Regions from separate parts of the Lysobacter fragariae genome, predicted to be linked through region 1. Evidence: predicted binding sites of a transcription regulator. Region 1 holds the regulator's gene; each other region holds the start of a gene.

Region 1 (7,405 bases):
CGATGCCGAGGTGGTCGCCTATGCGGTCTTTGGCCAGCGCATCGAGGCCGACACGCAGCTGCGCGACGGTGATCGCGTCGAGCTGCTCAGGCCGCTGCAGGCCGATCCGAAAGATGCGCGTCGCCAACGTGTCGATGAACGCCGGCGGCAGGGTGGAAAGTAGTGCCGGCCGCCGGGATTGGCGCGCTGCGCAGTTGTCACCCGGTCGACCAGTGGATTTCCTGCCCCGCAAATGCAGAAGGACGAAGCCGGGGCTTCGTCCTTCCATTCGCAATCTGCGGTTACGCGGCGGGCCGCGTTCGCTCGCGCCAGGTCAGTGGCCGCGCTTCTTCTTGTCTTTGTCCTTGGCCAGGTTGCGTCCGAACTGCTTCGGTGCGGCCTTGGCCAGTTCCTCGTCCTGCTCGGGAAAGTAGTCGCCTTCCCAGCGGGCGAGGGTGTCGCCTTCGAAATGCAGGGTCAGGTTCTTGACCTCGGTGCGACCGATGCGGCCGACACGCTGGGTGGCGGTGTAGTCCCAGCGCTCGTGATGGAAGGGGTCTTCGATCGACGGCGTGCCCAGCAACAGGATCACCTGCTGCTTGCTCATCCCGGCCTGCAACTGTTCGACGTTGGTCTTCTCCAGCAGGTTGCCCTGGTAGATCGGCTGCTTGTAAAGAATGCCGCAACCGGCGGTGGACAGGGCAACAATGAGGACCAGCAGGAGCTTGCGCATCGGGTTCTTCGCGACAGGCGGGGCAGTCGAAACAGGGGCCGATGATACACTGAAGCACTCGCCGCGCGGCCCGGGCCGGGGCGTATTCATCCGCTGTTGCAAGCCTGCACTTGCAGGTTGGGCCGCCAGTGGATCGGCGATGCCGGTTCTTGGTCGCCCCAGGTGTCGATCGGCCATGTGTGGCCGGCGCGGGATGACAGGACCCGAAAACAGGAAGCCTCGATGGAATCGCAAGACCTTCGCAACGCCGGACTCAAGGTCACCCACCCACGCGTGCGGATCCTGGAACTGCTGGAGCAGTCCAAGCCCCGCCACATGACCGCCGAAGACATCTATCGCCACTTGCTGGACCACGGCGAGGACATCGGTCTGGCGACGGTCTATCGGGTGCTGACCCAGTTCGAGGCCGCCGGCCTCGTCCTCAAGCACAACTTCGAGTCCGGCCAGTCGGTGTATGAGCTGGACCGTGGCCATCACCACGACCATATGGTCGACATCGATACCGGCAAGATCACCGAATTCGAAAGCCCCGAGATCGAGGAGCTGCAGCGGAAGATCGCGGCGCAACACGGTTTCGAGATCGAGGAGCACTCGCTGGTGCTGTACGTCCGGAAGAAACGCTGAGGCGTGCTGGCAACAAAAAAGCCCGCAGATGCGGGCTTTTCTCTTGAGCGGATGGATCAGTGCTTTCCGGCGGCTTCCAGCAGGGCGTTACTGCTCTTGTCGGGGTGTTTGCTGGACTTGTCCGTGCTCCGCCGCTTGGTGCACTGCGCGGAGCTCATGACGTCCTGCCCGAGAGACATGATCTTTCCCAGTGCGCCACTACCCGGGTCCGCCACGTAGCAGCGGTACTGGGTGCCGTCGGCCAGCGTGGCCTTGTAGCGCGTTGCTGATCCATCCTTCTCCAGGTCGCTGACCTTGATCTCTTCCTCGTCGTAGCCCAGGGCGTCAGCCGTGGCCCGGATGAGCTTCTCCGGGTCCGCCGTCTTGCTGCCGAAGAGGTTTACCGCGCTTGCCGAGAAGGGAAGGGTGAGCGCGACGGCGAGCGCGAGGACAGGCAGTGCTTTGTTCGTCATTGTTCAAAGTCCTTTTCAAGTGGACGGACGTTGACATCACGTCGATCCCAACGTCCTTGTGGGTGCCAGCCGGACTCGGCCGACTGGCGGATTATTGCATGCATGTGTGATCGGCGGCTCATTCCGCCGACGGCGATTAGGCAACGTCGGTGATCAATCGCCGTGCGGCTGCGCGGATTTCGCTGCTCACTTCGACACCTCCCAGCATGCGCGCGATTTCCTCTTCGCGATCTTCTGCTGACAGCGCTTGCACAGCGCTCTGAGTGACGCCTTCGCTGGCCGCCTTGCTGACGCGGTAGTGCGCGTGGCCCTGCGCAGCGACCTGCGGCAGGTGGGTCACGCACAGTACCTGTCGCGATGCGCCCAGCGCGCGCAATTTCTGGCCGACGATTTCGGCCACGCCGCCGCCGATGCCGGAATCGACTTCATCGAAGACCATCGTCGGCACCGCGTCCAGTCCCAGCGCGGCCACTTCTATCGCCAGCGAAACGCGCGAGAGCTCGCCGCCGGAAGCCACTTTGCGCAGCGGGCGCGCCGGCTGGCCGAGATTGGCCGCGACCAGGAATTCGACGCGCTCGCCGCCTTGCGGATCGGGGCGATCGGCTTCAATAGGTTCGATCGCGATTTCAAAGCGTCCACCGCCCATACCCAACTCGCCGATGAGCTTTGAGGTGGCCGTCGACAGCGATGCGGCGGCTTCGCGGCGACGCGCGCCGAGGGTATCCGCAGCCGCGCGCCATTGCGAGCGCGCTAGCGTGAGCTGGGTTTCCAGTTGCTGCAGGCGTTCGTCGGCGCCGCGCAGGGATTCGAGTTCGAAAGCAATCGCGTCGCGCTGCGCAGCCAGCTGTTCCGGTGCGACGCGGTGCTTGCGGGACAGTTCGTGGATGCGTCCCAGGCGCCTTTCCAATCCGGTGAATGCGTCCGGATCGACGTCCAGGTCGCTGCGCACGCGATCGAGCAGGACCAGCGCTTCGTCGATCTGGATCGTGGCATTGTCGAGCATCGCGTCGACTTCGGTCAGGCGTGGCTCGTGTTCGGCCACGCGCTGCAGGTCGCCACGGACCTGATGCAGGCTGCGCGACAACGAAGGCCCTTCATCGCCACCCAGCTGCACGAAGGCGCCATCGCACGCCGCGATCAGTCCGGCTGCGTGGGCGATGCGGCGGTGGTCGGCTTCCAGCTTGGCGAGCGCTTCGGGTTCCAGCGTCTCGCGGTCGAGCTCGACGAACTGGTGTTCCAGCCAGCCGATGCGATCGGAGACATCGCCCTGCGCCAGCAGGGTTTCGCGTTCGCGCAGCAGATCGGCCCAGTGCTTGGCTGCGGCTTCCACGGCGGTGCGCTGTGTGTCGGTGCGGCCGAAGGCATCCAGCAAAGCCAGCTGGCTGGAGCGCGCCAGCAAGGCCTGGTGCTCGTGCTGGCCATGAATTTCGACCAGCAATCCGGCCAGATCAGTGAGCTGCGCGACGGTGACCGGGCGCCCGTTGATCCATGCCCGCGATCCACCATCGGCGCGGATGACGCGGCGGATCTGGCATTCGTCGGCTTCGTCCAGCTCGTTTGCGCGCAGCCAGGCGCGGGCGGGGGAGGCGTCGTCCAGCACGAAACCGGCCGCGAGCTCCGCGCGCTCGGCGCCGTGGCGTACCACGCCACTGTCCGCGCGAAGCCCCGACAGCAGGCCCAGTGCGTCGACCAACAGGGACTTGCCGGCGCCGGTTTCGCCCGAAATCACGGTCAAGCCGCTGCCGAAGTCGAGTTCGGCACTGTGGACGACGGCGAAATCCTTGATGGCGAGGTGGGCGAGCATGGGGTGCGATTGTGCCTTGCGGGAATTGGGGCGGGTAGCCGTCGCGGTCGCCTTGTGGCTCGGCGCGGCGCGCGACAGGACACCGTGTCGCCGTCGCGGAGGCTGAGATCGTGGGCCATTGCGGCGCGACGGACCCTTGAGAATGTCGAGCGATGCGGCCTTTTTCGTGACATATCTCAACAATCGGCTTGCGAACGGCCCTCGGGGTGCTTATATCGCCTCCATGAGTCGCCATCCCGCCGACATCGCCAGCCTGGATCCGCGCGCGCGGCAGCTGCTGCGCACGCTGATCGGTCGCTACATCCAGAGCGGCGAGCCGGTCGGTTCGCAGACGCTGGCGCGGCATGCCGGGTTGGACGTGAGTTCGGCGACGATCCGCAACATCCTCTCGGACCTGGAGGAAGTCGGCCTGCTCAGCGCGCCGCACACCTCGGCCGGGCGCATTCCCACGGCGCAGGGCTACCGGCTGTTCGTGGATTCGCTGCTGCAGGTCCGGCCGTTGCCCGAGGGCGAGATGGCGCGACTGCGCAGCGAACTGCCTGCCGGCTCGGGTACGCAGGCACTGCTGGGCAGCGCATCGGAGCTGCTGTCGGCGATGACGCATTTCGTCGGCGTCGTCAGCGTGCCGCGACGCGAACAGTTCGCCTTCCGCCGGATCGAATTCGTTCCGCTGGACGGTCAGCGCGTGCTGGCGATCGTGGTGTTCGCCGACAATGAAGTGCAGAACCGCATCATCCAGACGCGTCGGGTCCACGATGCCGGCGAGCTGGAACGCGTGGCGAACTACCTCAACACGCACTTCTCCGGCCGCACCCTGGCCGACATCCGCACCGGCCTGCTGCATGAGCTGCGCAGCGCCCGCGACGAGATGGAAAGCCTGCTGGCACAGTCGGTGGAGCTGGCCGAACAGGTCCTCGCCCCGACGCACGACGACATGGTCCTGGCCGGACAGACCCGCCTGATGGGCGTGCAGGAGTTGGCCGACCTGGACCGCTTGCGCGAGCTGTTCGACGCCTTCGCTCGCAAGCGCGAAATCCTGCAGCTGCTGGAACGCACGGTCCGCGCGCAGGGCGTGCGCATCTTCATCGGCGAGGAAACCGGGCTGGCGCCGCTGGAGGGCATGTCGCTGGTGACCGCGCCTTACACCGCGGGCGGTCAGGTGCTTGGCGTGCTGGGCGTCATTGGCCCGACCCGCATGGCCTATGAGCGGGTGATTCCCGTGGTGCAGGCCGCCGCCGAGGCACTGGGCGCCGCGATCCAGCCGGACCCGCAGGGCGGCTGAACTTTTGATCTTGTCGACGGATTGGTCGACCAGCCCCGGCGATTTGACCGCCGGGACGGTTGAAACCCCAATCGGCGGTCCCCATAGCTCCCCCGTTGCGCAACGTCGCGCAAGGATGAGCCACACGCCAGATGACTACCGAACCGATGCAGGCCAACGGCGAGACCCCGACCGTCGGCAATGAAACCCCTTCCCCGACCGCTGAAATCGAGAGCCTGAAGGCCGAACTGGCCCAGGTACGCGACGACTCCCTGCGCGAACGCGCCGAGCTGGAGAACCAGCGCAGGCGCCTGGCCCGCGATATCGACATGGCGCGCAAGTTCGCCAACGAACGCCTCCTCGGCGACCTGCTGCCGGTGATCGACAGCCTGGAAGCCGGTCTAACGGTCAAGGCGGACACCGCCGAACACCTGCGCGAAGGCATGGAACTCACGCTGCGCCAGCTGCTCAAGGTCGCCAACGACAACGGCCTGGTCGCGGTCGATCCGGCAGGCCAGCCGTTCAACCCCGAGCACCACCAGGCCATGGCCATGGTCGACGAAGCCGGGCACGCCCCGGGCCACGTCGTGCAGGTCTACCAGAAGGGCTGGCTGTTGAACGAGCGCCTGCTGCGTCCCGCACTGGTGACCGTCAGCAAGCACGACTGAATTTTCCGGGACGCCGGGCCTTGAACGGCACCCGGGCATCCCCCAGATAGCGCACATCAGCGGTCACGTACCGCCACCACGCACAAAGATTCGCGAGAGGAAACAGCAATGGCAAAGATCATCGGCATCGACCTGGGCACGACCAATTCGTGCGTCGCCGTCATGGAAGGCGGCAAGGCCCGCGTCATCGAGAACGTCGAAGGCGATCGCACCACGCCGTCGATCGTCGCGTTCACCAAGGACGGCGAAGTGCTGGTCGGCGCCTCGGCCAAGCGCCAGGCCGTGACCAACCCCAAGAACACCTTCTACGCGGTGAAGCGCCTGATCGGCCGCAAGTTCACCGACGCGGAAGTGCAGAAGGACATCGGGCTGGTCCCGTACACCATCGCCCAGCACGACAACGGCGATGCCTGGGTGTCGACCGCGGACGGCAAGAAGATGGCGCCGCAGCAGATCTCCGCTGAAGTGCTGGCGAAGATGAAGAAGACGGCCGAAGCCTACCTCGGCGAGACCGTCACCGAAGCCGTCATCACCGTGCCGGCCTACTTCAATGACAGCCAGCGCCAGGCGACCAAGGACGCCGGCCGCATCGCCGGGCTCGACGTCAAGCGCATCATCAACGAGCCGACCGCGGCCGCGCTGGCCTACGGCATGGACAAGAAGGGCGGCGACCGCAAGGTGGCCGTGTACGACCTCGGCGGCGGCACGTTCGACGTGTCGATCATCGAGATCGCGTCCGTCGACAGCGAAATGCAGGTCGAAGTGCTGTCCACCAATGGCGATACCTTCCTGGGCGGCGAAGACTTCGACAAGCGCGTCATCGATTACCTCGTCGACGAGTTCAACAAGGACCAGGGCATCGACCTGCGCAAGGATCCGCTGGCCCTGCAGCGCCTGAAGGATGCTGCCGAGCGCGCCAAGATCGAGCTGTCGTCCGCGCAGCAGACCGAAGTGAACCTGCCGTACGTCACCGCCGATGCGAGCGGTCCGAAGCACCTCAACATCAAGCTGACCCGCGCCAAGCTCGAAGCGCTGGTCGACGATCTGGTCAAGAAGACCATCGAACCCTGCCGCATCGCGCTGAACGACGCCGGCCTGCGCGCCAGCGACATCAGCGAAGTGATCCTCGTCGGTGGCCAGACCCGCATGCCCAAGGTGCAGCAGGCGGTCACTGACTTCTTCGGCAAGGAACCGCGCAAGGACGTCAACCCGGACGAAGCCGTCGCCGTTGGCGCCGCGATCCAGGGCGGCGTGCTGCAGGGCGACGTCAAGGACGTGCTGCTGCTCGACGTGACCCCGCTGTCGCTGGGTATCGAAACCCTGGGCGGCGTGTTCACCAAGATCATCGAGAAGAACACCACGGTGCCGACCAAGGCCTCGCAGACCTTCTCGACCGCCGAGGACAACCAGTCCGCCGTGACCGTGCACGTGCTGCAGGGCGAGCGCGAACAGGCCCGCTTCAACAAGTCGCTGGCCCGCTTCGACCTGTCCGGAATCGAGGCCGCGCCGCGCGGCATGCCGCAGGTGGAAGTGTCGTTCGACATCGACGCCAACGGCATCGTCCACGTCACCGCCAAGGACAAGAAGACCGGCAAGGAACAGAAGGTCGAGATCAAGGCCGGTTCGGGTCTGTCGGACGAGGAAATCCAGAAGATGGTGCAGGACGCCGAAGCGCACCGCGAGGAAGACAAGAAGTTCCACGACCTCGTGCAGGCCCGTAATCACGCCGATGGCCTGATCCACGCTGCACGCACTGCAATCAAGGACAACGGCGACAAGGTGCCGGGCGACGTCATCGGCCGTGCCGAAGGCGCGATCGCCGAGCTCGAAACCGCGATGAAGGGCGACGACCAGGCGCAGATCGAGGCCAAGTCGAAGGCGCTG
Region 2 (7,405 bases), on a different contig from region 1:
GAAGGGCAGCGCGAGGATGACGTGGCGGGCCCGCACTTCGCTGGAAGCACCGTCCTTGCGGAACGACAACGCATAGCCGCTGCCGCGCGCGCTGATGGCTTCCAGCGCGTGGCCGCCGTGGATCGCGTCGGACAGTCGATCGCCCAGGCCATGCGGGATCAGGTCGTTGCCGCCGCGTACGTGGAAGCGTTCGTCGCTGACGCCGAAGATGCGGAACGCATCCGGATCGTCGGTGCCGATGAAGGTGAGCAGGTTGAGTGCGGACTGCTGGTCGATCTCCAGGCCCATTTCGGTGGTGTAGGCAACATCCAGCAGCTTGCGCAGCCAGCCGTCGACACCGTTGCGACCCAGCCACTGCGCGATCGATAACTTGTCCAGCGCGACGAAGGCTGGGTTCGCATCGCTTTGGTCCAGGTCGCCATCGCCGAGCGATTCGACATCCCGGATGATCGCCCTGGCGACCGGAACGAACGCTTCGACGATCTCGCGTTCGCCCACGGCGCGGCCGTCGAAATACCAGGTATCGATGTCGCCATCGCCTTCGAGCAGGTCGTCGAGCACCAGTCCCAGCTCGGTCGCCAGCGTGCGGATGCGGGTGTGGTCGGTGTCGATCAGCTCGCCGCCCAGCTCGATCGCCTGCTGTCCGGGGAAGTGTCCGGGCAGGCTGGGCATGCGCCCGCCCACCCGCCCTTGCGCTTCGTACACCTGCACGCGCACACCCGCCTGGCGCAGGCGCCACGCAGCAGTGAGTCCGGCGATGCCGGCGCCGACGATTACGACTTCCTCGCCCGCTGGCGTCATCGGACGTGGCAGCTGCGCGCAACCGCCGAGCACCAGCCCCGCTCCCGCGCCTTGCAGCAGGCGCCGGCGCGTGTCATCGACGCGGAGGGCGCGGCCCTGCTCAAGGAATTCATCCAGCGGCGCGTCCGCATGCGTGGATGCGCGTGCGATGCGCGCGGCGCGCTGCAGCAGCGCGAAAAGCTGAGTGCGTGCCATCCGTCCCCTTCCATCCGTGAGGTCAAGCCTTTTGCCGGCAAAACGCCCGCAGCAAGCAACAACGGCGCGGATTGCCCCAACGCGGACATCCCGTAGCGCCATGCCCCAAGGCAGCGCCATCTACTTTCGCCATAACGGAAAACGCCAATCCGGCGATATCGGGGACAGCCGGCAACACGGGGGTGCGAGGGGCCCGTTCCCCAAAAGCTGCTTCGGCGCGAACACGCCCGCTGGTAACGGTGCCAGCAAGCAATGCAGTCAACGAACGTGGGCGTGGCGCCCTGCACGCCACCTACGCCCGCCCTGGTTTTTCAACTCATCGGGCCGGCAACACACGAGGGACGGCAAGAGCCGCTTCGACGTGAAGTCGTCACGACTCAGTGCCGCCCCGATTGACCGACCATCACCGGCAACCTCCATTGCGTGGCGTGGGCCGCCACGCAAAATGCCGGGTTCAACTTCCAACTGGACTTCAACGTTCCAGCTGAACTTCGTATGCCACGCGGCGTCCGTTCTCTTCACCTTCGATCAGGACCGGCTTTCCGGCCATCAGCGCGTCATAACGTTCCTGGCCCAGCTTGCGGATGATCTTGGCCGCGGTGCGGGAATGATCCTGGCGGAACTCGTAGTAGGTCAGCGGCGACCAGCCCATCAGCGCACGGACTTCGTGCTCGGTGATGCCAACGGCGCGGGCCAGCGAAGCACCCGGCGGGGTACCGGCGGAGGCCGCGCCGGATGCGGCGCCCGCGACCAGCGCGAGCAGCAGGGTTGTCATCAACTTGCGTTTCATCTCGGTGTCCTCGTTTGCGGCGCCCGGAGGACGCCCTCGATCAAACCGATGCACGACGTTGATACGCGATTGACGGCGATGGCGGCATGGACGCGTTCAACTTCAACGCCTGCATGCTGCCGTGGAACAAGGGGAAGGGGCTCGCGCGGTTCGCCATGCACTCCTGGAACGACCCGTAAGGGACCATCCCCTGCGGACCGCCAACGCGCTGCGTCGGCAATGTTGTTATTCCACTTCTGGCGGTCGCGATTACAGTGCCGGAAGTGGTGTGACTAACGTCACTGCGCGTTGCGCTTCCGACAGACGGTGCAACGCACGACGTCGTCATGGCATCGCATGGCAGGACTTGTGCGTATTCAGCGCCTGCAAGGCAACGCGTGCATGGCGTCGCGCCAATTCATGCAGCGCGGGCAACCGACCTTCCGTATCGCATCCGAATTTGCAAAGGATGGCGGAATCCTTGAAGGCAATGCGCGCATGGCGTGCCGCCAACAACGTACTGCCTGCGAACAGAACGTCCCGCATCACTGCGGGGCTTTTCCTGTTGCGCGTGTAGCGATGCAGTGGCCAGGCTGAAGGCAGCACCGCGGCCTCCCTCCGGTCGCGAACGGCTCAACGCGTCACTGTGCGCCGCCGCCGCGTGCCAACTCCCGAGGCGCCGCGCTTACCCGGGCTGCCGCCCGACACACACGGATTTATCGGTCACATGACATCGAATTGGATCGTCTCCGAATCCTCGATCGGGATCTCGAAGGAATTTCCGCCCTGAAGAATTTTCACCACCGCGCCGCTACCTAGGGGGGCGTCCACAAGCAGGATCATGCGCAGCGCCTTGCCTGGAATCCTGCGTGTTTGCGGATTGGCGGCCGAGGCCCCGGCGCCATGCACCCTAGGCCATCGGTCGCCGCAGAAACGGGTTAACCCGTGCGTGCGCCTAACCGCGAATCCGACGACCGCCATTCCATGCCACTGGCCAATCCGCGGCACCGTTGATGACGCGATGACAACACCGGCGCTGGTGCGGGCGGCTTGAAGATCTGGCGAGCGTGCCGCTGTGCGTTCGCGCCACAAAAAAAGATCCCCGCTTTCGCGGGGATCCTTGTTGTTGACGGCGCCGGATTGAACGACGCAGGGTCGCTCGAACCCGGCACCGCAACGGGGTGATACGGCAATCAGAAATCCATGCCGCCCATGCCACCCATGCCGCCACCGCCCGGCATCGCCGGCTCGTCCTTCTTCGGCAGCTCGGCGACCATCGCTTCGGTCGTGATCATCAGGCCGGCGATCGACGCGGCGTTCTGCAGCGCGGTACGCGTGACCTTGGTCGGATCCAGGATGCCGGCTTCGAGCATGTCGACGTATTCGCCAGTAGCGGCGTTGTAGCCGAACGCGCCCTTGCCTTCGATCACCTTGTTGAGGATGACGGAGGGTTCTTCGCCGGCGTTGGTGACAATCTCGCGCAGCGGGGCTTCCATCGCACGCAGCGCGATCGCGATGCCGTGGTTCTGGTCTTCGTTGATGCCCTTCAGGCCCGTGATCGCGGCCTTGGCGCGGATCAACGCGACGCCGCCGCCCGGGACGATGCCTTCTTCGACGGCAGCGCGGGTGGCGTGCAGCGCGTCTTCAACGCGTGCCTTCTTTTCCTTCATCTCGACTTCGGTAGCGGCACCGACCTTGATGACGGCAACGCCGCCAGCGAGCTTGGCCACGCGCTCCTGCAGCTTCTCGCGGTCGTAGTCCGAAGAGGTCTCTTCGATCTGCGCCTTGATCTGCTTGATGCGTGCTTCGATGCCGGTGTGTTCGCCGGCGCCGTCGATGATCGTGGTGTTCTCCTTCGAGACCTGGATCTTCTTGGCGCGGCCCAGATCCTTGATCGTGGCCTTCTCGAGCTGCAGGCCGACTTCTTCGGAGATCACGGTGCCGCCGGTGAGGACGGCCATGTCTTCCAGCATCGCCTTGCGACGATCGCCGAAGCCCGGAGCCTTCACTGCGCAGACCTTGACGATGCCGCGGATGGTGTTGACGACGAGCGTGGCGAGGGCTTCGCCTTCGACTTCCTCGGCGACGATCAGCAGCGGCTTGCCGGCCTTGGCGACGCCTTCGAGCACGGGCAGCAGCTCGCGCACGTTGGAGATCTTCTTGTCGTGCAGCAGGATGAAGGGATCATCCAGCTCGGCCTGCATCGACTGCTGGTTGTTGATGAAGTACGGCGACAGGTAGCCGCGGTCGAACTGCATGCCCTCGACGACGTCGAGTTCATTTTCCAGGCCCGAACCGTCTTCAACGGTGATCACGCCTTCCTTGCCGACCTTGTCCATCGCCTGCGCGATCAGGTCGCCGATGTTGGCGTCGCTGTTCGCGGAGATGGTGCCGACCTGGGCGATTTCCTTGTTGGTCGACGACGGCTTGGAGATCTTCTTCAGCTCGACGACGGCTTCGGTCACGGCCTTGTCGATGCCGCGCTTGAGGTCCATCGGGTTCATGCCGGCGGCGACCGCCTTCATGCCTTCGCGGATCAGCGCCTGCGCCAGCACGGTGGCGGTGGTGGTGCCGTCACCGGCGTTGTCGGAGGTCCGGGAAGCGACTTCCTTGACCATCTGCGCGCCCATGTTCTCGAACTTGTCGGACAGTTCGATTTCCTTGGCGACGGAGACGCCGTCCTTGGTGATCGTCGGGGCGCCGTAGCTCTTCTCGAGCACGACATTGCGCCCCTTCGGGCCGAGCGTTGCCTTGACGGCATTGGCGAGCACGTTCACGCCGCGCAGCATCTTTGCGCGCGCGTCTTCGCCGAAGCGGATTTCCTTCGCAGCCATTGCGATTACCTCAAAAAGTATTCAGTGGAGAAGAAGTGGTTGAAGCTGGAGTCGAAACAGCAGACGCAACGCGCGATCAGGCGATCACGGCGAAGATGTCGTCTTCCTTCACCACCAGGTATTCGGTGCCGTCGAGCTTCACTTCGGTGCCGCTGTACTTGCCGAACAGGACCTTGTCGCCGACCTTGACCTTCGGCGCGCGGACGTTGCCGTTGTCGAAGACCTTGCCGTCGCCGACGGCGACGACTTCACCCTTGATCGGCTTCTCGGTGGCCGAATCCGGGATCACGATGCCGCCCGCGGACAGCTTTTCTTCTTCCATGCGCTTGATGACCACGCGGTCGAACAGCGGCTTGATGTTCATGGCAATCCTCACGTAAGTGATTGAATGAGTGGGGAAAGAATCCCGGCATTAGCAATCACCCGTGGTGAGTGCCAGATCCGGGACGTAGAAAGACCCGGCGAACCGGGACTGCCGGTAAATGGGGCCATGGGAATTGGTTTCAAGGGCGGCCGCTGAGGCCGCCAACCGGTAGTGCCGGCGCCGTCGGATCCGGGCGGAGGCCGGGACGCGGAGGCCAGCCCTCACTACACAGGCAAAAAAAGGTCCGCCAGGCCGGGGGGCGTGGCAGACCGTCAAAAAAAGAACGAGCGCGGACAGGGGTTCGCGCTCGTTCCGGTTTGGAGATGGCCGTCCTCAGCAATGCGCAATCCCGCGCCCCGTCTCCGTACCTGACCTCTTGTCGACGCCAGCGCTCCTTGCCGGACGGGTCCAATTTCCCCACTTCTGCGACGGATGTCCACTATGAAATCGTAGTCATTTAGTTACTATCGGTAACACGTCCATCGAAAATATCTTGCAATTTATGGGCTTTTGTTCGATTCGATGTCACGAGTGGCTACCATAAGCGCACAGCGTAGGGTGTCTATTGATATCGACGTGACTATCGGTAACAAGTAGCGACTTCGGCTCCATTTTTGACCTCACGAAGGACCGGATCCATGACTTCGCAGCAACGCATCCGCCTCGCCCGGCGTCACGCCGGACTGTCCCAGGCCGTCCTCGCCGCCGCCGTGGGCGTGCAACGCAGCGCGGTGAGCCACTGGGAAGCCAACAACGGCAAGCATCCCAGCGTGACCCACATGCGCGAGCTGGCGCTGGCCTGCGGCGTGCAGTTCGAGTGGCTGGCGACCGGGCGCGGCAAGATGAGCCTGTCCCACGATACCGAGCTGGATTCGGTCGCCGCCGCAGACGCGTTGCTGATCGAGGATCCGATCGAGCTGCGCCTGATCCTCGCCTTCCGCGACGCACCCACGCGCTCGCGCGCGCCGCTGGTCGAGGTCATCGAACAGCTGGCGGCGCTGCGGACCGGACGCAAGGCCGGGCTGGCGAAACCCTAGCGGCATGGCGGGATCGTCACCACCTCCGCGTCGCCGGGTACATGGGCCTGATGTCGACGCTACTCGCCTGGCAAGGCCGATCCGCCGGATGCGGCCGCGCGCGAGCGCAACGAAGGGATCTACAGCTTCCAGGGCAACCGTAATCCCTTCATCGACCACCCGAGACAGCGGCAGCCGCGAGACGAAAAAGCCCTGGGCGACCGGGGCTTTTCCTCGGGAATCTCTGAGCAACTGCCGTCATCCCCGCGGAGGGCGGGGATCCAGTGTCTTCAAGCCATTGAAAGCAAAGACACTGGTTTCCCGCCTTCGCGGGAATGACGAGCAAAAGCGGAGTTGCTCAGACCTTCCTTGGTTACTGCCCAGCTTTGCCGGCATTGGTGAAGCCCGCAGCCGGCGATTTTCGGCCGCGGGCGCGGCACTACCCGTGCCGGCTCTTTGAGTTCATGGGGGGCCGGTACAATCGGCCTATGCCGGTCCTGCTCGTCTATTGCACCTGCCCCGATGACGCCAGCGCCGAGCGGATCGCTGCCGCGCTCGTCACCGAGCGCCTGGCGGCCTGCGTGAACCGGCTTCCCGGCGTGCAGTCGACCTACCGTTGGCAGGGCCAGCTCGAAACCGCCAGCGAAGTCCTGCTCCTGGTCAAGACCACGACCGATCATCTGCCTGCGCTGACCGCCCGGGTGCAGGCCCTGCATCCGTACGAACTGCCGGAACTCATTGCGGTCGAAGTCCGCGCTGGCCTCCCCGCCTACCTGGACTGGGTGATCGCGGAAACCTCGCAAAGCGACACCTGATTTCCCGACTGCGCACGTTCGCCCATCCATCAACTACCGACCCGCCGACTCCGCCTTGATGACCTCCACTTCCCCGTCGGCCTGGCGCGCATTCGCCATCTCCATCGTCGTCCTGCTCCTGTCGGGCATCGCCGCTCCCGCGTCGGCCGCCGCGCCTTCATGCACCGACGAAGACAACCTGCTGCCGGTCGAAGAGGCCTTCGTGCTGGACGCGCAGGCAACCGCGCCGGATCGGATCGAACTGCGCTGGAAGATCGCGCCAGGCTGCTACCTCTATCGACACCAGCTGAAGGTGCAGGCCGACGCGGGCTTCGCCGCGCAACCGCCGCGGATTCCCGCAGGCGCGCCGCACCAGGACGAATACTTCGGCCGCGTGGAGACCTACCGCGACGCACTGACCGTGATCGTGCCGGGCACGGCGCGCGCCGCATCGACGACGCTGAAAGTGCGCTACCAGGGCTGCGCCGATGCCGGCGTGTGCTATCCGCCGCAGACGCGCAACGTGACCGTGGCGCTGTCGGGCGAAGCGGGCGACGACACGCCGCTGGTGACCTTTGGCAACAACGCCGGGCGCAGCGCCGGTGCGCCGCTCGGCGGTGGTCTGCTCGGCA
Region 3 (7,405 bases), on a different contig from region 1:
CATCGACGACTTCGTCGACCGCGGTCGCATCAAGCGCGTGATCGTGCAGGCCGACGCGCCTTATCGCATGACGCCGGAAGACTTCGGTCGCTGGTCGGTGCGCAACAACCGCGGACAGATGGTGTCGGTGGCGTCCTTCGCGCATCCGCGCTGGGAATACGGTCCGCCGCAACTGGGTCGCTACAACGGTTTCTCGGCGGTCAACTTCAATGGCGAGGGCGCGCCGGGCGTGAGTACCGGCGCGGCGATGGCGGAAGTGGAACGCCTTGTCGCGGAGCTGCCGCCGGGCTTCTCGGCGGAGTTCACCGGCCAGTCCTACCAGGAGCGCAAGGCCGGCCAGCAGACGCCACTGCTGTATGCGGTGTCGCTGATCGTGGTGTTCCTGTGCCTGGCCGCGTTGTACGAGAGCTGGTCGATTCCCACCGCGATCATGCTGGCGGTGCCGCTGGGCATCATCGGTGCGGTGATCGCCACGGTCGTGCGCGGCCTGGAGCGCGACGTGTACTTCCAGGTGGCGATGCTGACGACGATAGGCCTGACGTCGAAGAACGCGATCCTGATCGTTGAATTCGCCCGCGAGAATCTTGCGCGCGGGCTGTCGCTCACCGATGCCACGCTCGCCGCGGTGCGCGGTCGCCTGCGTCCGATCCTGATGACCTCGCTCGCCTTCGGCTTCGGTGTGTTGCCGCTCGCGGTAGCCACCGGCGCCGGTGCCGGCGCGCAGCGTGCGATCGGCACCGGCGTGTTCGGCGGCATGCTCGCCGGCACGTTCCTCGGCATCTTCTTCATCCCGCTGCTGTTCGTGGTGGTGGAGCGGCTGTTCCGGAAGTTCGCCCGCGCGCCGCGTGGTCGCGCGGGTGAACTCGCCGCGGATGCCGTCGACTGAACGCTCGCTCCCCGTTTTTCATGCCACCGCATTTCCCATCAGCAAGGAGCTACCCATGCATTACCTGAGCAAGACCGTGATCGTGTCGGCGTGTGCGGTCGGCCTGTTCGGCGCTGCGGCCATTTCGCACGCCGCTACCATCTCGCATGCGGCCAAATTCGATCGCCTGTACGCGTTTGGCGACAGCTATTCCGACAGCGGCGCGGGCTACCTGGACGGCAACGGCCCCACCGCTGTCGCCTATCTGGCGAAGCAGCTGGACATCCCCTTCACCCACTCGAAGGATCCCAGCGCGAATTCGCAGGGCATCAACTTCGCCGTGACGGCGGCGCCGAGCGGCTCCAACGAAGGCAAGAAGATCGGCGACCTGACGCTGGTCGTTGGCATGCAGAACCAGGTGGAGGATTTCGTGGCGCGCGTGAAGCGCAAGGACATCACCTTCAACCCCGACACCACGCTGTTCTTCATCGAAGGTGGCCTCAACGACAGCGAAGGTCCGGCGAAGGAAACCACCGACAACCTCACCCGCCAGATCGAGCTGCTGAAGAGCGTTGGCGCGCGCCATGTATCGCTCTCGCTGCTGCCGACGAAGATCCCGACCTTCACCGCCGTGGGCGAGAAGCTCAATCCGGCCTACCGCGAGCTGGTCCCGGCCCTGGGCAAGAAGCTGAAGATCGACCTGCAGCTCAACGATTTCGGCGCGTACCTGGACGACATCATCCAGAACCCGGCGAAGTACGGCATCGTCAACACCGACAAGGCCTGTGCAGGCCGCGCGCTGTTCGGTGAAGACACCACGCCGTGCGCCACGCCCGATGCCTACTTCTACTTCCACGGCGACCATCCGTCGACCGCGGTGAACCGCATCGTCGGCGAGAAGCTGCACGCCGAGATCGTGGCGGAAAAGCGCTGATCAATGTGTCCGGCCCGACTCCCGGGCCTGATGATGCGACCCTCCCCTGCAAGCGGGGGAGGGTAGTGGGCTGCTACTTGCCGAAGCCGCCGGGGCTACCCGGAGTTACGGGCACTTCGAAAAACTGCTGTTACGTCGGTCATTTCCGCGAAGCGGCGCTGATTCACAACAGCCGAAGACTGGTCATCCAGTGCCGCTGCCGCCAACAACCTGGAGTCACTGGGTCCCCGCTTTCGCGGGGATGACGGCGAGAACTTCGGGTTCCTGGACGCGCACTTACTTCTCGAAGCTCAACCGCGCATCGCCCGAGAACGACTCCAGGCGGATCTCGCCGTCGCCACTGCCATAGGTGTGCTCGAAGCTGGAGCCGGGGCCGTGCTTGGGGCGATCGATCTGGGTACCGGGCGCGGACAGGTCGCCACTGAAACTCTTGCCGCTGACCTGCGCCGACAGCGTGGCGGGCACGCGCAGGTCGAGGCTGCCGCTGACGCTTTCCAGGCTGATGCGGCCGTGCGGCGCCAATGCGGTGGTGACGTTCATCTCGCCCGATACCGTATTGCCGGAGAGCTTGCGAAGGCTGCTTTCGTGCACCGCCACGTCGACGTCGCCCGATACGGTTTCCACGCTGACTTCGCCGTCGAGGCGGCCACGCAGCTGGATGTCGCCGCTGACGCTTTCGGTACGCACGCTGGAACTGTTGAGGGTCAGGCGCAGGTCGCCGCTGACGCTGTCGATGCGGGCATCCTTCGGCGCGCCGATGACGTCGATGTCGCCGCTGACGCTGTCGATGGACAGGTCCGCGGGCGCAACGCCGTTGACATCGACGTCGGCGGAGACCGCATCGACCTCGAGATCCGCGCGTCGCGGCACCATCAGCTTCAACTGCGACGGCTCGCTCTTGTCGCTGCCAGTGAAAAAGCCCATGCCGCCGCTCTTCGGGTACTTCACTTTAACGACCAGATGATTGCGGTCGCCGCTGATTTCCAGCTTCTCCACGCCGGCGCCGAGGCTACCTTCGATCTTCACTTCGTCGCGGTCCCATGCGGTCACGTCGATGCGACCTTTCACGTTTTCCACTTGGAGGTGTCCGCTCGCGTCGAGTGGCCGGGTTTCGTTGATCGGCGTCGCCGCCTGCGCAGGAATTGCGAAAAGCGCGGCGGCAACTGCGATGGCGAGGCGGGCGTGGGTACGGGTCATGATGTTCTCCACTGATGCGTCTTCAGTAATCAGCTGTAGGCCACGCGCTGTGCAAGCGCGAGGCGATGGGCGTAAGTGCGGCGCAGCTGTTCGAGCAGTCGCACCGAATCGGGGTTGTGGGCCAGCGCTTCGCGGATCGTCGCGACATCGCGATCGAGTTCGGCGACGGTGGTTTCCAGGCTGGCCGGCACCGGTGCCTGCATCTCGTCCAGCGCGGCCTGGTACTCGGCAGTGAGTCCCTGCGCTTCGCGCTGCACGAAGGTGGATGCCTGTGCGTTGTCGGCGGCGGGGGCCGTCATCGTGTCGTCGGAGCGTTGACTCCAGACGACCGTGCCGACAACCAGCGCCAGGCTGGCCGCCATCGCAAGTGGCCTGAACGCCATCGGCATGAGCCGGCGCGACGCATGGGGTGCCGCAGGCACCGTCGTGGAAGCTGATTGCGCGGACAGGCGCGTGGCGATGCCGATCCACAGTTCTCGGTCCGGCTCCACGTCGCGGCGCAGTGCGCGCAGCTGCCAGCGCAACGCGTCGGGCAGGCGCGCGTCGTCGTCGGAATGGGCGTCGTGATCGTGCATGCCGTTGTCGTTGGTGCCATGGGTGTTCATGCGTGTGCCTCCAACCGCGACCGCAACAAAGTGCGGGCACGATGCAATTGCGCTTTCGAGCTGCCGACGGCCATGCCCAGCTGCGCGGCGATCTCTTCGTGCTGCCAGCCCTCCACGTCGTACAGCACCAGCACCGCGCGGGCGCGCGGCGGCAGGCTGGCAACGGCGCGTTCCAGGTCCATCGACAGCGCGGTGGTGTGGCCGGCCGAATCGGTGGTGCCGACCAGGTCGAAGACCTCGTCATCGCCGTCGCCTTCGTCCTGGGGCCGGCTCTTGCGGCTGCGCAGGTCCATCAGTGCGGTGTTGACCGCCAGCCGGTGCAGCCAGGTGCCGAATGCGGACTCGAACCGGAACGCCGGCAGCGCCTGCCAGGCGCGGACGAAGGCGTCCTGGGTCAGGTCCTCCGCCCGCGATCCCTTGCCGCCGACCAGCCGGCTGATCACGCCGTGGACCCGGCCGGCGTGGCGGCGGTATAGCGCTTCGAAGGCCGCCACCTCGCCCCGTGACGCCGCGCCGACCAGGGTGTGGTCGTCGTCGGCCCCGGTGGGCGGGGTGTCGTCGGAGGGAGTCGTGGTGGTCACGGCGGCGAGCATAGCCATACAGATGCGGCGGCGGCCTCGGCGGTTTAAGGCGGAGTCGGGCTTGGGTGTGTGGATCGGACACGGTCGGGCCCGGGCATGGCGTTTGCCGTGACGTCCGGCGGTGGCGCCGCGCCGCTTTTCGGCAGAGCATTGATTCTGAAGCGAATCTTCAGCGCGATCGGCCGGGACGCTGTGGTCGCATGGCCGCAGCCCTTGAAATGCCCCGAACCGGCACGATTGCTCTGGGTTCTGACCCGAACTCCGTTCGTTCCTGAACGGATTTCGACCCACTTTGGATCCATCAATGCAACAGTCTGGAACTCCCCGGGGCTTTAGCAGTCCCAGGACCCGACTGCTAAGATCACATCCATGACCCAGAACTCCTCCACCGCCCTCGTCGCCAATAACCTGCCGATTCCAGCCTTCAACGGCTTGGCGGCATTGGGTTCGCTGGAAGCCTACGTCGGCGCCGTGCACCAGATCCCGGTCCTCACCGCCGAGGACGAGCAGGCGCTCGCCCGCCGCTTCCGCGATGAAGAAGACCTCGACGCCGCCCGCGACCTGGTGCACTCGCACCTGCGCTTCGTCGTCCACGTGGCCCGCGGCTACAACGGCTACGGCCTGCAGCTGGGCGACCTGATCCAGGAAGGCAACATCGGCCTGATGAAGGCGGTCAAGCGCTTCGATCCCGAACAGGGCGTGCGCCTGGTCTCCTTCGCGGTGCATTGGATCCGCGCCGAGATGCACGAGTTCATCCTCAAGAACTGGCGCATCGTGAAGGTCGCCACGACCAAGGCGCAGCGCAAGCTGTTCTTCAACCTGCGCAAGTCCAAGACCCGCCTGGGCTGGATGAACGCCGAGGAAGTGCGCGCCGTCGCCGCCGACCTCAATGTCTCCGAACGCGAAGTGCTGGAGATGGAATCGCGCCTGTCCGGTCGCGACATCGGTTTCGACGCGCCCACCGACGAGGACAACGAACACGCCCCGCCGTCGCCGGCCGCCTACCTGCGCGCCGAAGCCGAGGACCCCGCCCAGGCCTACGAACGCGCCGATGGCGAGGACAACCAGCTCGAGCTGCTGCGCGAAGGCCTCGCGGGCCTGGATGCGCGCTCGCGCGACATCATCAAGCGCCGCTGGCTCGACGCCGACAGCAAGATCACGCTGCAGGAACTGGCCGACGAATACGGCGTCTCCGCCGAACGCATCCGCCAGGTCGAGGCGAACGCGCTGAAGAAGATGAAGGCGCTGTTCGCGGCGTAAGCATTGCTCCAGCGATGAATTGAAACGGCCCGGGAAACCGGGCCGTTTTCGTTTCTCCGGGCCTGTCGCGAGTCAGCGCACGACGCAGAAGCAAGGAACCGCCGTCAGTGCTCGCGCGCCCGCGCCACCGGCAGGTGCCAGCCATGGCGGATCGCCATGAAGCGCAGCCCGAAGCACAGCAACGCGCCGATCGCCAGCACTGGCACGTCAGGCAGCTGCCACGCCTTGCCCAGCACCACCACGCCCGCGCCGGCCAGCGCCGCGACCGCATAGAGTTCCGCCTGCAGCACCACCGGCGTGCGCGCCACCAGCACGTCGCGCGCGATGCCACCGCCGATGCCGCTGAGCATGCCCAGCACCGTCGCACTCACCGGCCCCAATCCGAACGCCAGCGCCTTGGTCGCGCCGGACACGGCGAACAGCGCCAGTCCGGCGGCATCGAACACCTGCACCGGATTGCGCATGCGTTCGACCTGCCCGTAGCGGTAGAACGTGAGCAGTCCGGCCAGGCACGAGACACCCAGGTAGCGCCAGTCGCCGAGCGCCGCGGGCGGCGTCGCGCCGATCAGCACGTCGCGCACGATCCCGCCCGAGTTGGCCGCGGCGAACGACAGCACCAGCACGCCGAACAGATCGAGTCGGTGACGCACGCCGACCGTTGCTCCGCTGATGGCGAAGACGAAGGTGCCGATGAAGTCGAGGGCAAGCAGCAGGGTGTCCATGGGTGGCGTCGGTGGTTGTGGCGTCGACAGGATGGCAGTGGGCAAGGCGTCAGGGAATTCCGACCGGGCCGGCACGATTCATCGGCTACCTGGACGAAGCCTGCGTCGCGTCTCGCGCGGTCGCTGCGGGGTTGCGGGCCCACCGGAAGGCGCAAGGAGATTCCTGAAAGGCTGACGTGCCTTTGCGCAAGGGCGAAAAAGAGATTCCGGAAGGCTGACGAGTCCTTCCGGAAGGGAGAAATGCGATTCCGGAAGGCCGGCGAATCCTTCTCTAAGAGTCAGAACGGATTCCGGAAGGCTGGTAAGTCCTTCCGGAAGGGTGAAAAGAGATTCCGGAACGCTGACGAGTCCTTCCGGAAGGGTTGGAACGGATTGCGGAAGGCCGGCAACTCCTTCCGGAAGGGAGAAATGCGATTCCGGAAGGGTGATGAGTCTTTCGGGCGGGGCAAAAGATGATTCCGGTCGCCCCGCGCACATGGCTGGCGGCCTGCCCGGGACTTATCCGGCGTCGTCGCCGTCGCCCAGGATGATCCGCGCGTGCCGCTGGTAGCTCCAGTACGCCCACGTCCAGTTGATCATCACGATCAGGCGGTTGCGGAAACCGATCAGGAACGCGATGTGGATCAGCAGCCAGAACCACCACGCCAGCAATCCCGACAGGCGCAACCGGCCCAGGTGCACGACGGCGGCCATGCGGCCGATCGTGGCGAGGTTGCCGAAGTCGCGATAACGGAATGGCGTTCCCGCCTTGCCCTGCAGCCGTGCGCGGATCGCGCCGGCGACGTGCGCACCCATCTGCTTCGCGGCGGGCGCGACGCCGGGTACCGGCGTGTCGCCGCTGCGCACGCTGGCGAGGTCGCCGGCGATGAACACGTCGGCGTGACCGGGCACGCTGAGATCGGCTTCCACCCGCACGCGGCCGGCGCGATCGCGCGGCGCGTCGAGCAACGCACCCAGCGGCGAAGCGGCCACGCCCGCGGCCCATAGCACCGTGCGCGCGGCGACGCGCTGCGTGCCCAGCGTGTAACCCTCGCCATCGATCGCCGCGACCGGTGTGCCGGTGACGACTTCCACGCCCAGCTTCGCCAGTTGCGCGCGCGCCTTGTCCGAGAGCGATTCCGGGAACGTGGACAGCACCCGCGGGCCGGCTTCGACCAGTCGCACCTTCGCTTCGGCCGGATCGATGTGGCGGAACTCGTTGCGCAGCGTGTGGCGCGCGATCTCCGCCAGCGTGCCGGCCA

The links. The regulator HrcA, encoded in region 1, represses chaperone genes, less so after heat shock. The targets are predictions, from matches to a motif close to TTNGCACTCNNNNNNNNNGAGTGCNAA.
Region 2: the regulator HrcA is predicted to act here: its motif matches at 5,012-5,038, upstream of groES (co-chaperone GroES).
Region 3: the regulator HrcA is predicted to act here: its motif matches at 4,515-4,541, upstream of rpoH (RNA polymerase sigma factor RpoH).

What each region holds. Positions count from the first base shown of each region.
Region 1 is NZ_BAAGXP010000006.1:422,723-430,127, forward strand. It holds gene ACYVD7_RS07910 (RnfH family protein) at 1-163, shown strand, start outside; gene ACYVD7_RS07915 (outer membrane protein assembly factor BamE) at 314-712, opposite strand; gene fur (ferric iron uptake transcriptional regulator) at 935-1,336, shown strand; gene ACYVD7_RS07925 (hypothetical protein) at 1,393-1,788, opposite strand; gene recN (DNA repair protein RecN) at 1,925-3,592, opposite strand; gene hrcA (heat-inducible transcriptional repressor HrcA) at 3,816-4,874, shown strand; gene grpE (nucleotide exchange factor GrpE) at 5,021-5,521, shown strand; gene dnaK (molecular chaperone DnaK) at 5,630-7,405, shown strand, end outside.
Region 2 is NZ_BAAGXP010000002.1:277,022-284,426, reverse strand. It holds gene ACYVD7_RS03920 (flavin monoamine oxidase family protein) at 1-996, opposite strand, end outside; gene ACYVD7_RS03915 (hypothetical protein) at 1,469-1,786, opposite strand; gene ACYVD7_RS03910 (hypothetical protein) at 2,111-2,371, opposite strand; gene groL (chaperonin GroEL) at 2,959-4,599, opposite strand; gene groES (co-chaperone GroES) at 4,676-4,963, opposite strand; gene ACYVD7_RS03895 (helix-turn-helix domain-containing protein) at 5,602-6,000, shown strand; partial or broken gene ACYVD7_RS03890 (endonuclease) at 6,036-6,318, shown strand; gene cutA (divalent-cation tolerance protein CutA) at 6,468-6,794, shown strand; gene ACYVD7_RS03880 (protein-disulfide reductase DsbD family protein) at 6,853-7,405, shown strand, end outside.
Region 3 is NZ_BAAGXP010000013.1:153,986-161,390, reverse strand. It holds gene ACYVD7_RS14200 (efflux RND transporter permease subunit) at 1-886, shown strand, start outside; gene ACYVD7_RS14195 (SGNH/GDSL hydrolase family protein) at 942-1,799, shown strand; gene ACYVD7_RS14190 (DUF4097 family beta strand repeat-containing protein) at 2,076-2,996, opposite strand; gene ACYVD7_RS14185 (hypothetical protein) at 3,026-3,601, opposite strand; gene ACYVD7_RS14180 (RNA polymerase sigma factor) at 3,598-4,194, opposite strand; gene rpoH (RNA polymerase sigma factor RpoH) at 4,552-5,442, shown strand; gene ACYVD7_RS14170 (trimeric intracellular cation channel family protein) at 5,547-6,164, opposite strand; gene ACYVD7_RS14165 (NAD(P)/FAD-dependent oxidoreductase) at 6,663-7,405, opposite strand, start outside.